DNA from 3 places in the Mesobacillus stamsii genome. Region 3 is predicted to be linked to each of the others. Evidence: predicted binding sites of a transcription regulator. Region 3 holds the regulator's gene; each other region holds the start of a gene.
What was found. Region 3 encodes Rex, which represses fermentation and respiration genes when NADH is low (regulators of the CRP and FNR family bind a similar motif). Its sites were predicted from a motif close to TTGTGAAATATTTCACAA; they were not measured.
Positions count from the first base shown of each region.

Region 1: the regulator Rex is predicted to act here: its motif matches at 1,789-1,806, upstream of J2S25_RS16885 (cytochrome ubiquinol oxidase subunit I).
Region 2: the regulator Rex is predicted to act here: its motif matches at 2,475-2,492, upstream of J2S25_RS02935 (TorD/DmsD family molecular chaperone).

Region 1 is NZ_JAUSUN010000029.1:7,327-11,552, reverse strand. Features, by position in the region: gene cydB (cytochrome d ubiquinol oxidase subunit II) at 1-333, opposite strand, end outside; gene J2S25_RS16885 (cytochrome ubiquinol oxidase subunit I) at 323-1,675, opposite strand; gene J2S25_RS16880 (peroxiredoxin) at 1,951-2,562, opposite strand; gene J2S25_RS16875 (hypothetical protein) at 2,675-2,839, shown strand; gene J2S25_RS16870 (YbjQ family protein) at 2,961-3,278, shown strand; gene J2S25_RS16865 (GNAT family N-acetyltransferase) at 3,326-3,814, opposite strand; partial or broken gene J2S25_RS16860 (NUDIX hydrolase) at 3,800-4,226, opposite strand, start outside.
Region 2 is NZ_JAUSUN010000003.1:53,958-58,183, reverse strand. Features, by position in the region: gene J2S25_RS02950 (YlbF/YmcA family competence regulator) at 1-423, shown strand, start outside; gene J2S25_RS02945 (outer spore coat protein CotE) at 679-1,221, shown strand; gene J2S25_RS02940 (4Fe-4S binding protein) at 1,320-2,234, opposite strand; gene J2S25_RS02935 (TorD/DmsD family molecular chaperone) at 2,582-3,193, shown strand; gene J2S25_RS02930 (molybdopterin-containing oxidoreductase family protein) at 3,337-4,226, shown strand, end outside.
Region 3 is NZ_JAUSUN010000025.1:4,430-8,655, reverse strand. Features, by position in the region: gene groL (chaperonin GroEL) at 1-314, opposite strand, end outside; gene groES (co-chaperone GroES) at 422-706, opposite strand; gene J2S25_RS16010 (CPBP family intramembrane glutamic endopeptidase) at 1,047-1,778, shown strand; gene J2S25_RS16005 (YdiK family protein) at 1,782-1,985, shown strand; gene J2S25_RS16000 (redox-sensing transcriptional repressor Rex) at 2,010-2,675, opposite strand; gene moaC (cyclic pyranopterin monophosphate synthase MoaC) at 2,704-3,198, opposite strand; gene J2S25_RS15990 (ABC-F family ATP-binding cassette domain-containing protein) at 3,366-4,226, shown strand, end outside.

The DNA.
Region 1 (4,226 bases), on a different contig from region 3:
GTTGTCATCTTTATGCATGAATTCGAGTCCAACTGCCCTTATGAACAAAGCAATCAAGACTAGGTATAACGGCGTGTACAAAAAGCTGAACATATCAGCGTAGACGTCCGGGAATGCTGCGAATGTCGCTCCCCCAGCGGTAATCAGCCAGACCTCGTTTCCACCCCAGAATGGTCCGACTGCTTCCTGGAGCTGGTTGCGCTCCTGGCGGTTTTTCGCCGTGAAAGGCAATAGCATTCCAGTTCCAAGTGTGTATCCGTCTAGAATGAAATAGATGGTCCAGATTAATCCCCAAAGCCCAAACCAAATGATCGCCAGTGTATCATGAGACATGCTTCACGCCTCCCCCAAGACTATAGTGAGCCTCTGATTCCGGCCCTTTCTTCGCATACTTAACGATTAAATAAACATCGGCTACCAGCAAAACTGTGTAAAAAATGATAAGTGCCGCCAACGAGAAGACTATTTGTGAGCTAGCAATAGGAGACACACCATCTGAAGTTTTCATCAATCCATAAACGACCCATGGCTGTCGTCCAGCTTCTGCGACCATCCATCCAGCATTGATTGCTAGGTATGGCAGGAGTACCGAATAAAGGACAAGTTTCAAGTATTTCGGTGAAGTTTCCAGCTTGTTTTTCCGGTACAAATACAATCCATACCATGATACAGCAAGAAAAAAGATGCCGAGTGCAACCATAAGCCTAAAGGCATAAAATACCAGTTCAATATTTGGCTGCTCATCCTTCGGGAGATCATTAAACCCGGTTACCTCCCCGTTAAATGAATTTGTGTAAAGAAAGCTTCCGATCTTCGGAATGCTGATCGCTGCGAATGCATTCCGCTGATTTTCCTGATCAGGAATTTGAATTAGATGGAACGGCATGCCCTTCTGTGTTTCCCATACTGCTTCCATCGCCGCTCCTTTTGCGGGCTGCATCTTTGCCGCAAATACGCCTGACTGATGGCCGATGAACGGAGTCAGCGTAGCCGAAAATAGCGCCATGGCCAACCCATATTTAAACGATTTCTTATAAAAGGCTGTTTCATTTTTCCTCAGCAAATGATAGGCACTGATGGCCATCATGAAAAATGCCCCTACGATATATGCACTGACGACTGTATGTACGAACATATACCAAGCATATGGATTGGTGACGAGCTCCGCAAAGCTGTTCAGCTCGACCCGACCATTATTCAGGACATAGCCGACGGGATTTTGCATAAAACCATTTGCAGTGATAATCCATAGTGCGGAAATATTCGTACCGAGCGCCACCATCCAGATAGAAACCGCCCGCAGCTTTGGCGAAAACCTGTCCTTGCCGAACAGCCAGATGCCCATGAATGTCGATTCAAGGAAAAAAGCGGCCAGAGCCTCGATCGCCAGCGGAGATCCGAAAATATCTCCCATATATTTTGAATACTCCGACCAGTTCGTTCCAAATTGGAACTCCATCGTAATGCCGGTGATCACCCCAAGAACAAAGTTGATTGCGAATAGTTTTCCCCAATAATCCGCCATCCGCTTATACGTCTGATCCAGTGTACGGGCATACTTTGTCTCCATGATGGCAACAAGAATGACCAGCCCCAGCGTCAGCGGTACAAACAAGAAATGATAAAACACGGTAACAGCAAACTGGATCCGGCTTAATAACAGGACCTCATCCATTTTTGGTACCTCCCAAATTAAAAGTTTGTGAAAAAAACAACAATATCTTAATTCTATTTTAAAAAAAATTTGTGATTGATAACGAAGATTTTTGTAGACATTTTGTGACATTATTGTGATGCACGTCACTATATTAGAATACCGAGCAAACTGCGCCCGGTTAGTTTGGATTTAACTAATTCCATCAGTTTATGAACGCTGATTTCATTTGAGACAGTCCGGACATTATTAAAAAAATCAAAAAAACAGGCCCTATATTTTAGGGCCAGCTCTAGTTAAATTTTCCCAATATTTGACGGATCAGTGCTGATTCCAGGCTGGCCTGGCATCCAGTTTGCCGGTACGCCTTCACCAGTTTGTTTTGCAAATTGCAGTGCCTGAAGGATTCTGACATGTTCCGGAAGATTCCGGCCTACATCATCAGGATAAGTCAGCTTTGTTCTAATGATTCCTTCCGGGTCGATGAATACCGATGTCCTGAAACTTGCCCCGGAGGCAGCATTAAGAACCCGGTATGCCCGGCTAATGACCTGGGTTCTGTCACTGACCATTGGGAATATTACCTTTTTCAAGGAAGGCGATGTTTCTTTAAACACCCAATGGCTGTAAATACTGTCGGTACTGATCGACATCATCTCTGCTCCAAGCGCCTTAATATACGGATAAATGGCAGCGACCGCCGCCAGTTCTGTCGGTCAGACAAAGGTGAAATCGCTCGGGTAGAAAAATAAAATAACCCATTTCCCCCGATAATCCTCCAAATTCATTTTTTTGATATCCCCATCGATAATCGCCTCTGCCGAAAACAGGGGGGCCTGATCATCCAGGTTTGCACAAAAAATAGTCGGATACTTTACTAAATCTTCAGCATAAAGTTTTTCATCCATACAAGCACCCTCCTTACTTAAAATTTGTCTCTATCCAATCTTATGCTATTCATTTTTTATATTTCGGGTTCCATCAGGAAAAACTATTTTGACAAGAAAGGAGGATTCATGAATGAGCAGAGGCAAAGAATTCAACCATAAGAAAAAAGGTCATCCCGGTGATTTACCTGAAGGTGCATTTACAGCTAAGCGGCCTGAAACTGAGGCGCAGGAAGACGAGGAATTCCTGGTTGTCCAGGAAGCTTTCAAAAATCGTATCGAGAAAGAGGAAAGATAACTTATTTTTAGAACCTGGCAATCGCCGGGTTCTATTTTTGAAACTTTTCGTATCAAAATTCGTATAGTTATTCGTACACCATTTTTTATCACTCAGTATACAAATTTGGGGAGGAAATAAAATGATCGTATCCACTACATCCACATTGCAAGGCAAAGAAGTAGAAACCTATTTGGGGATTGTCTCTGGGGAGGCCATTATGGGGGCCAATGTCGTGCGTGACTTTTTGGCAAGCGTCACCGATGTGATTGGCGGCAGGAGTTCCGCATACGAAAGCAAGCTTGCGGAAGGGCGCGAAATCGCGATTCGCGAAATGGAAGACAAAGCCCGCCGCATGGGAGCTAATGCGATAATCGGCGTCGACCTTGATTTCGAAACCCTGCGCGAAGGCATGATGATGTGCATCGCCACCGGAACTGCAATCAAAATAAAGGAATAATGTTGAAAAGGACCTGGCATGCTGCCCGGTCCTTTTGCGTGAAACCATCAATCTTGCCGCTTTTTAAAATTGGCGATCACCATCCCGCCGCCTACTACTGAATCATTTTGGCGATCGAAGCCAAGTTTCTCATACAGCTTTATTGCTGGTGCATTTGCAGCGCCGGTTGAGACAATTATTTCGGAGAAGTTTTGCTGTTCCAAATATGCAATTAGCTTCCTGGCAATTCCTCTTCGGAAAAAGTCTGGATGGACCATCATTCGGTGAATATCCATCACTTCCCCGTCTTTTTTAAAAGAAACCGCACCAGCGAGACTGCCATCGATATAACAGCCAAGGAAGGTTTCGCCACAATTTTGCAGCTGCTCGAATGTTTCCTTTAACGGGGGTATTTCGTCCGAGCCAATTAAGTCTGCTTCCATCCTGTATGACTTTCTCTGCAGTTCCAGGATTTCAGCGGCTGCCTTTACATCAAGCAGCTCAATTTCCCTGATGACAGGCAGTATTCCATATTCATTGATTTTGTTTAAGATCAACTCGGGCCTTCCTTGAAGATCAGGGAGATTGTCCAATGCAAAAAAGCGGAGCTCCTTGCTTTCCCCATCGAGTATTTGCAGCTCGCCCTCCCAATCAGTGCATGCGTACAAGGCGATCGCGTTATAGATTTCGTCGCCGTTTGGATATTGAAAGTAATATTCCTCACCAGCAATCACATTCAAAAACTTCAGTTTATGAAGGACAAGTCCTGTTTCCTCAGACAGTTCTCTGCGGGCTGTTTCCTCAAAGCTTTCGCCCGGTTCCATTGCACCCCCTGGAATTCCCCACCTGCCAGTATCAGACCGAAGCTGCAGCAGCACTTCATATTCCTTATTAAAAACAAGAACAGCAGAACCAGCCAGGATGAACGGCCGGCTGCCAATCAACTCACGGATTTCTTTAATATAATCG
Region 2 (4,226 bases), on a different contig from region 3:
AAAGATGACATTATTTTGCGTTCCAGAGAAATCGCACGGATGATTGCAGAAACAGAAGAAGTAGACTTTTTCAAGCGAGCAGAAGCGCAAATTCATGAAAATGAAAAAGTAAGAACGCTTATTTCTTCGATAAAAGGTCTCCAAAAACAAGCGGTGAACTTTCAGCATTACGGGAAAACGGAAGCGTTGAAGAAGACGGAAGAAAAAATCGCCGCTCTAGAAGCAGAGCTTGACGCAATTCCGGTTGTACAGGAATTCAAGCAATCCCAAATTGATGTGAATGATCTGCTGCAAATGGTTGCGACAACTATTTCCAATACCGTGACAGACGAAATCGTCGTATCAACAGGAGGAGATCTCCTCAGCGGTGAAACTGGTGCAGCACGGAAGAACGGAAAGAGCTGCCATACCCATGATCATTAAGCATTGAGTTAAAACAAGGCACCTGTTTCCTTCAGGTGTCTTTTTTATTCCAATCAATTGTTTCAACTTCTACATCAGTTTCTCCCTAAATACATATGAAATCTCCCCTCGCTTGCTATCAATCGGGAACATTCATCTCCTGTGGGCATACAATGAACTATGCCTAAGTTTTTCACAGCGGTTCTAATTTTATCGCACACTAGTCTAATATCACGCATAGGATGAATTGAAAAAGATTGAGGAGGTTTCGCTCGCATGGGAGATTACAGAGAGATTATCACGAAAGCAGTTGTAGCGAAAGGACGTAAATTTACACAGTCCAATCATACGATCACCCCAGCGCATAATCCAAGCAGCATTCTTGGCGCTTGGGTCATAAACCATAAGTACAAGGCGAAAAAAGTAGGGAAAGTGGTGGAGGTAAACGGGTCATACGAGGCAAACATCTGGTACTCCTGTGATGATAACACAAAAACAGAAGTAGTCACCGAGAAAGTAACTTATTGTGATGTCATCAAGTTAAAGTACCGCGATCCGGATTGCATGGATGACCATGACGTACTCGTTGAAGTTCTTCAGCAGCCTAACTGCATCGAAGCCGTCATTTCTCCAAATGGCAATAAAATCATTGTTCACGTCGAACGGGAATTCCTAGTCGAAGTTATCGGTGAAACAAAGGTTTGTGTCGTTACTCACCCAGACGGATGCGACAGTGACGAAGACGAGTGGGGACACGGAATCGATGATGAAGAATTTGAAGACTTGAACCCAGACTTCCTGCTTGGTGAGGAAGAATAACAACGAACTAGGAAGCTTCTACTTCCTAGTTTTTTTTTTAAAAAAGTCGTTTACGCTTTCGATCCATCTGGAAGCCGCTTCTTTTCTCGAATAGGTGCTTACAGAAAGAAATTCGGTTTATCACCAGAGCTACAAATCGGACATAATTCTTCTGCCCCTTTCCAGGAAGGGAAGTTAGTGTGACATTTTTTACAATTAGCTTGGACGAGCGAAAAACTTTCTTCCTCACTTATGTGAACATTATCAGTGATTTGCACCGCTTTTTCTCTGCAAATATCGCTGCAAAGTCGGCATCCACAGCAGTTATGGTCTGTTAGCTTGAGTGAGTCTTCAGCAATGCGGAATACATCAGAAGGACAAATCATAAAACAGGCTTTGCATAATGTACAATCTTCATGATTCAACTTTATCTTAAAAAATGACCAACCTTTAAATAGGTTTGAAGTTTTGAAACTGTGTTCATTGAACCGCCATTTAATTGGCGTCAAAGATGTAAGAACGGTATTTTTGCTATTGGAACCAATTCTGGCAAAAAAAGCACGCCTTGATATCATTTGCGGATGTTCGCTCTCTGCTTCCACATGTTCTACAAAGGATAGTTGCTCAAGCTCCATTTTCGCAAGTATGTTATTTACCCGGCTCACTACCTCGCTAAGTTCTTCGTTAACAGAAGATTCATGGATAGATCGTATTCCTTTTTTATGATAATAAAGGAGCTCTGCGACTGTGGGTAATACATAGCCATTCTCCAGCAATACATAATTCCGGATGATTCTCCTGGATGGAGATTTGCCTTTGATCGCCTGTACCGGACAAACCGTGGTACAAACACCACAGATTGTGCACAGGTGGTTGCTAATAGTTATTTCTCCATTAACAACTCTTATTGCTTCAGTTGGACATTTGTCTATGCAGGTTGTACAGGAACTCATAGGACTGATTTTTCTTGTACACGAGTAAGAAATTTCCAATTCATAACTTAAGCTCTCAATCCAATTGCCAATTAGCGACATGGAAGGTCACCCCAATATTCATTTTAAGTATCATTCCTTTCGCTGCGCTCAAGGCACAATACTACTTCCTTATTATTTTACGATGAAAGTCTGTTAAAAAAGGCGTGTTCGTCAGAAATTCATCTAGATGTAAAGGAATGTTCACAAAACAACTAACATGAATTTGAAAAAAAAAGCAGAAAATATCGGGTTTAACACAGGAAATGATGGGCCGATCAGTGAAAAACCCTATGACTGATTAGGTGAAATCCTTCACATAGTAAGTGGTCATTCTCCACATAATGTTTATTGTTTCACAAACTTTGTTGCCATATAGTGAAGATGTAATCGAAAGGTGGTGTAATCAGATGATAGCGTCAATGGAAAAAAGAGCAGGATCGGCGATGATTTTCACTATTATTGCAGACTTATTTAAGCCGCCTACTATGGAGACATGGCAAGAAATCGAGGATAACCAGCTACTGAATAAGCTGGAGAGAATGGCCAGGGATTTATATGGTATCGAATTCCCATTAGACGGAATCTTACCTGAAGACTTTGAGCATTTTTGCGAATTACATAAAAAGGTGATTGGGTCTGTAGCAGAGAAAGCAGTTCTCCCGGTAGAGTCGCTGTATAAACCGTGGACACAGGATGAAACTTGTACTCTTCCATTCGCCCGAGAAAAAGGCTATCTGCAAGGGGATCCTACCATGCATATTGCCTTCCTTTTAAATGAGCTGCAAATAGAAATTCCTAGACAGTACAATGGTATCCCCGATCATTTGTCTATTTTGCTTGAGCTGGCAGCGTATTTCCTAGAGCATGCTCCAGAAAAATTCAGTAGGGAGTTCATGGAGGACCACCTGGACTGGCTACCTGATTTTAAAACAAAGCTGAAGGAAAAATCGGCCCATCCTTTCTATGAAGGGATTACTGATTTTTTAATAAAAGTAATAGAAGCACAGAAAAATGATTGATGGAAAAGGTCAATGAAGGTGGTGGTGCTTTCTGTGCGAGCAATGATGCAATTGCCAGAGGGAGAGGCCAGTTTGAATTTGTACGAGGCTGTCTGCCTAACGGAAGGCGGGGACGGGTCAAGAGAAAAAGGAGGGCTAGTATCATGCTAGAAACAAAACTATCAAGGCGAGGATTCATTAAAGCTTCTGCCGCAACAGCTGTCCTGGCATCAGCGGGGACGGTTGGTTTTAATGAGTGGTCGAAAGAATATGTGAAAGCAAGTGCTAACACGAAAATTAAAGAGATTCCTAGTACTTGCAATGCATGCTCAAGCAAATGCGGAATGGTTGGACATGTAAAGAATGGACGATTATGGAAGCTTACCGGGCATCCAGATCATCCTTATTCCAAAGGAAAACTTTGTGCCAGAGGCCATGGATATGCAACAGTTGTATATTCTCAAGACAGGCTGACCCAGCCATTGAAACGATTAGGAGAGAATAAATTCGAGCCGATCACCTGGGAGCAGGCCTATAAAGAGATTGCTGGAAAATTGACACAGATCATCAAAGAGCATGGTCCCCAGGCAGTTGCGTTAACAGAAGATCCAAGAGCTTCAGGGAAATTCTATTCGCCAAGATTCATTAATGCGCTTGGCTCAGCCAATTATTATACACATCATGTAGTTTGTTCCAACTCAAGAGATGCAGGTTTTCTTCATACGGTTGGTGTAACTGCAACAAGTGCTGACATCAGCAATGCAAAATACATCATGTTCATTGGCAGGAGCTATGGAGATGGGATTCGTCCGAGTTCGGTCCAGTCTTTGGCAGCCGCCCGGGACAATGGGGCAAAGATAGTCATCGTGGATCCTCGATTGAATAATACGGCTAATCTCGCAACAGAATGGCTGGCAATTCGTCCAGGAACCGACCTTGCCCTCGTGCTGGCAATGTCACATGTTTTAATCAAGGAAAATCTCCACGATCTGAATTTTATTAAAACATACACCGTTGGTTTTGAAGCATATGCCAAAGAATTAGCAAAATATAC
Region 3 (4,226 bases):
TTCTTAAGACCTTCGCGGATCATCGCCTGAGCAAGAACGGTTGCAGTAGTTGTACCGTCACCAGCAACATCATTTGTCTTGCTTGCTACTTCAGCTACCAGCTTAGCACCCATGTTTTCGAATGCATCTTCAAGTTCGATTTCTTTTGCGATTGTAACACCATCGTTCGTGATTAATGGTGAACCAAATTTCTTCTCAAGTACCACGTTACGTCCTTTTGGTCCAAGAGTTACTTTTACTGCATTTGCAAGAGAATCTACGCCGCGAAGCATCGCGCGGCGAGCTTCTTCACTGAATTTAATTTCTTTTGCCATGGTAGAAAAACCTCCTTAGGATTTTTATTTGTTATATGAATCTCTACACTTTTGTTTGTGTCTAGCTTTAGCGCCTAGTCCCTCGAGACGTTGGCGCTTCCGCTATTCTATTCTACTACTGCTAAAATGTCGTTTTCACGTAGGATCAGGTATTCAGTTCCCTGATACTTCACTTCTGTGCCTGCGTATTTTGAGAAGATGATGCGGTTTCCGACTTCAACTTCAAGAGCAACGCGCTCTCCGTTTTCAAGTACACGGCCAGTACCAACAGCTACGACTTTTCCTTCTTGAGGTTTTTCTTTCGCTGTGTCGGGTAAAACGATACCGCTTGCAGTTTTTTCTTCAGACTCAACAAGCTCGATAATAATACGATCTCCTAATGGCTTGATCAAGTGAAACAACCTCCTCAAATTATATGTAGATTCTTGTTTATTAGCACTCACCTTTATAGAGTGCTAACACAATTTATATAATAATGAATCTCGATTTTTTTTGCAAGCAGGAAGGATAATTTTTTTATAAAATTTTCTAAACAGCTTCTAAACCGTCTTTCTTATTCTTATGTGGGATCGCTTATATGACCGCCTGTTCCCTGGAATTTTGCTAAAAATAGTTAGAAGACAACCTGATATTTGAACTTTCCCAACACTTACTAGTAAAATGGATAGATAGCATTTCTATAATAGCTGCACATCTTCAAATAAACCGATCCTACTAGAAGGAGTTTTCATTTTGAAAAAGGAATACTGGTTCGTCATTATTGCCTATATCGTCATGCAGATTTCCAGCTTGGTCGGTGTACCGTTTGTTGTCTTTATCGGAACTGCCATGGGAAAAAGTCTGGAGGAAATGCAAACCCTCGCGATTCCATACTGGCTAGTGATCAGCTTTTCACTGACACTCTTGATCATCCTTCTAATTTTAAGGAAGGAAAGAACGAAGGACACTGATTTTCGCGACGCTTCTTCACCGGCAAGCTCGGCTGCCTGGGCATTCGGCGGGGTATTTCTTGCCTTGTTTGCCCAGTCGATTGCAGGTACTATAGAAAGCATGCTGGGAATTGAAATGGGCTCAGAGAATACTCAGCAAATCATCAAACTGATTACACAATTCCCGGTTGTCATCCTTGTCAGCTCGATTATTGGTCCAATTCTAGAGGAAATCGTCTTCCGAAAGATTATTTTTGGGAGACTGCACCAGAAAATGAACTTTTTCTTTGCCGCCTTGATCAGTTCCGTTATTTTTGCGTTGGCCCATATGGAGCCTGAACATGTGATCCTATACTCAGCTATGGGATTCACTTTTGCCTTTCTATATGTGAAAACAAAACGGATCATTGTGCCGATCATTGCCCATGTTACAATGAATACAATGGTTGTTATGCTTCAATCGGTATTTCGAGAAGACATTGAGAGAATGATAAAAGAAGCAGAAAAAATTCAAAGCTTTATTGGGGGATTTTAAGTCATGAAGCAATCGCCTATATTTTCAGGCGTTGTCTATATCTTGTTAGGCAGCTTATTTACCTATTTCGCGATCCAGAATGTCAACGAAACAGGCTGGGGGTTTTTCAGCTATTTGCTCGTAGCCCTTGCAACATTCGACTTTGGGTCCGGCATCAGAATGGTCCTGTTCCATTTCAAACTGAAGAATAACCAGAATAAAAAATAGCTCCTTCATCTGAAGGAGCTATTTTTATTCTTCCACTTCCGTTATTTCCGCGTCGGTTGGATAATGCTTCAAGAAATAAATCAACGATTGCAATTCTACTGCGAGATCAATATGATGGATTCTGATGGAAGTCGGTACATTCAGCCTTGCCGGTGTAAAGTTAAGAATTCCCTTTACATTTGCCTGCACCAATCTGTCCGTAATCGACTGTGCCACGGTGGAGGGCACCGTCAGAATTGCAACCTGAATGCCTTCCTCTATAAGAACCTTGTCAAGATCATCCATGTGATAGACTGGTACATCGCCAATCTGTGTTCCCACCTTATTCGGATCAACGTCAAAGGCAATTTTAATTTTCGTATTATTGTTTTTGGAAAAATTATAGTTCAAAAAAGCGGTGCCCAAATTTCCGACACCGATTAGACCGACCTTTGTAAGTTCATCCTGGTCCAGCGTCTTTCGAAAAAAAGTCAGCAGATAGTTTACATTATAACCGTAACCCTTTTTGCCCAAAGCCCCAAAATAGGAAAAGTCCCTTCTGATCGTCGCTGAATCTACTTTGACAGCCTCACTCAGTTCCGCAGACGAAACCCTTTGCTTGCCTGAAGAATGCAAGTTCAATAAAAATCGGTAATAGAGAGGCAAACGTTTTGCCGTTGCTTGCGGAATCTTCATTCCATCGTTGGTCATTCTCAAATCCTCCACCCTGTTTGTATTTCTATTTTATCTTCTCATCTCGCTTAAAATCACCATTTTTCCCGCCGGTTTTTTCTAAAAGATATGTCTTGCCAATCACCATGCCTTTGTCTACGGCCTTGCACATATCATAAACAGTCAGCGCGCATGCAGATGCTGCTGTTAACGCTTCCATTTCTACACCTGTGTTTCCTTTCGTTTTAACTGCTGCAGCAATTGCGAGAGTATAGTCACTCCCATTTTGCTCCCAAGCAAATGAAATGTCTATGCCTGTTAAGGGAATCGGATGGCACATAGGAATAATCTCGGAAGTCTTCTTGGCTGCCATGATGCCAGCAACCTGAGCGACCGCTAGTACGTCGCCTTTTTTTATTTTATTTTCGGTAATTCTGCCATATATATCTTCATTAACGGTAATGCTTGAATGGGCAACTGCCGTACGGACGGTCTCTGGTTTTTCACTGACATCGACCATCTTCGCTCTTCCCTCATCATTAAAATGCGTAAATTCTGCCATGCTCAAGCTCCTTTCAACCAAATAATACACTATTTTCACAAACTTGTGTGTGAACTTTGTTTCTATCCTTACATGTTAAGGCTGAATGTCTCCCCTCACAAGCAAATATTGCCGAGCCCTTTAGTTTGGGTTACACTATCCATAAGGCATTAGAGGTGAAAAAAAAAATGATTTTATTACAAGTTAATCAGCTCTCAAAATATTTTGCGGCTGATCTTATTTTAGCGAATATTAAGTTTGAAATACAGACTAATGATCGAGTTGCCCTGGTCGGCAGGAATGGTGCTGGAAAATCAACCCTGCTGAAAATCATTGCTGGCTATGAATCACATGACGGTGGAGACATCATCCGCCCGAAAGGCACATCGATCGGCTATCTTGCCCAGAATACCGGACTGGAATCCGAGAAAAGCATCTGGGAAGAGATGCTCGCTGTTTTTGACGAATTGCGCAGCATGGAAAAAGAGCTGCGGCGGCTTGAGGAGACCATGTCTGATCCTGGAATCCTTTCCAATGAAGCAGAGTATGCTAGAATTTTGAAAGATTATGACCTTTGTCAAGTTCAGTTCAAGGAGCAAGGCGGTTATCAATACGAAGCAGATATTCGTTCGGTCCTTCACGGCCTGAACTTTCAGTCTTTTGATTATTCCACAAAAATCTCCACTTTAAGCGGTGGACAGAAAACAAGGCTTGCACTCGCTAAGCTGTTATTAACGCATCCTGACATCTTGATCCTTGATGAGCCGACAAACCATCTTGACATAGATACACTTTCTTGGCTTGAACAGTATCTTCAAGGCTATGATGGGGCCATTTTGATTGTTTCTCATGATCGTTATTTTCTCGATAAGGTAGTGAACCAGGTATACGAAATCTCCCGCCATCAGCTGACGAAATTCCCAGGAAATTACAGTTCGTATTTGCATCAGAAAGCCGCAAATTACGAACGCGACCTGAAGCTTTATGAAAAACAGCAGGATGAAATCTCCAAGCTTCAGGACTTTATCCAGCGGAACCTTGCCAGGGCC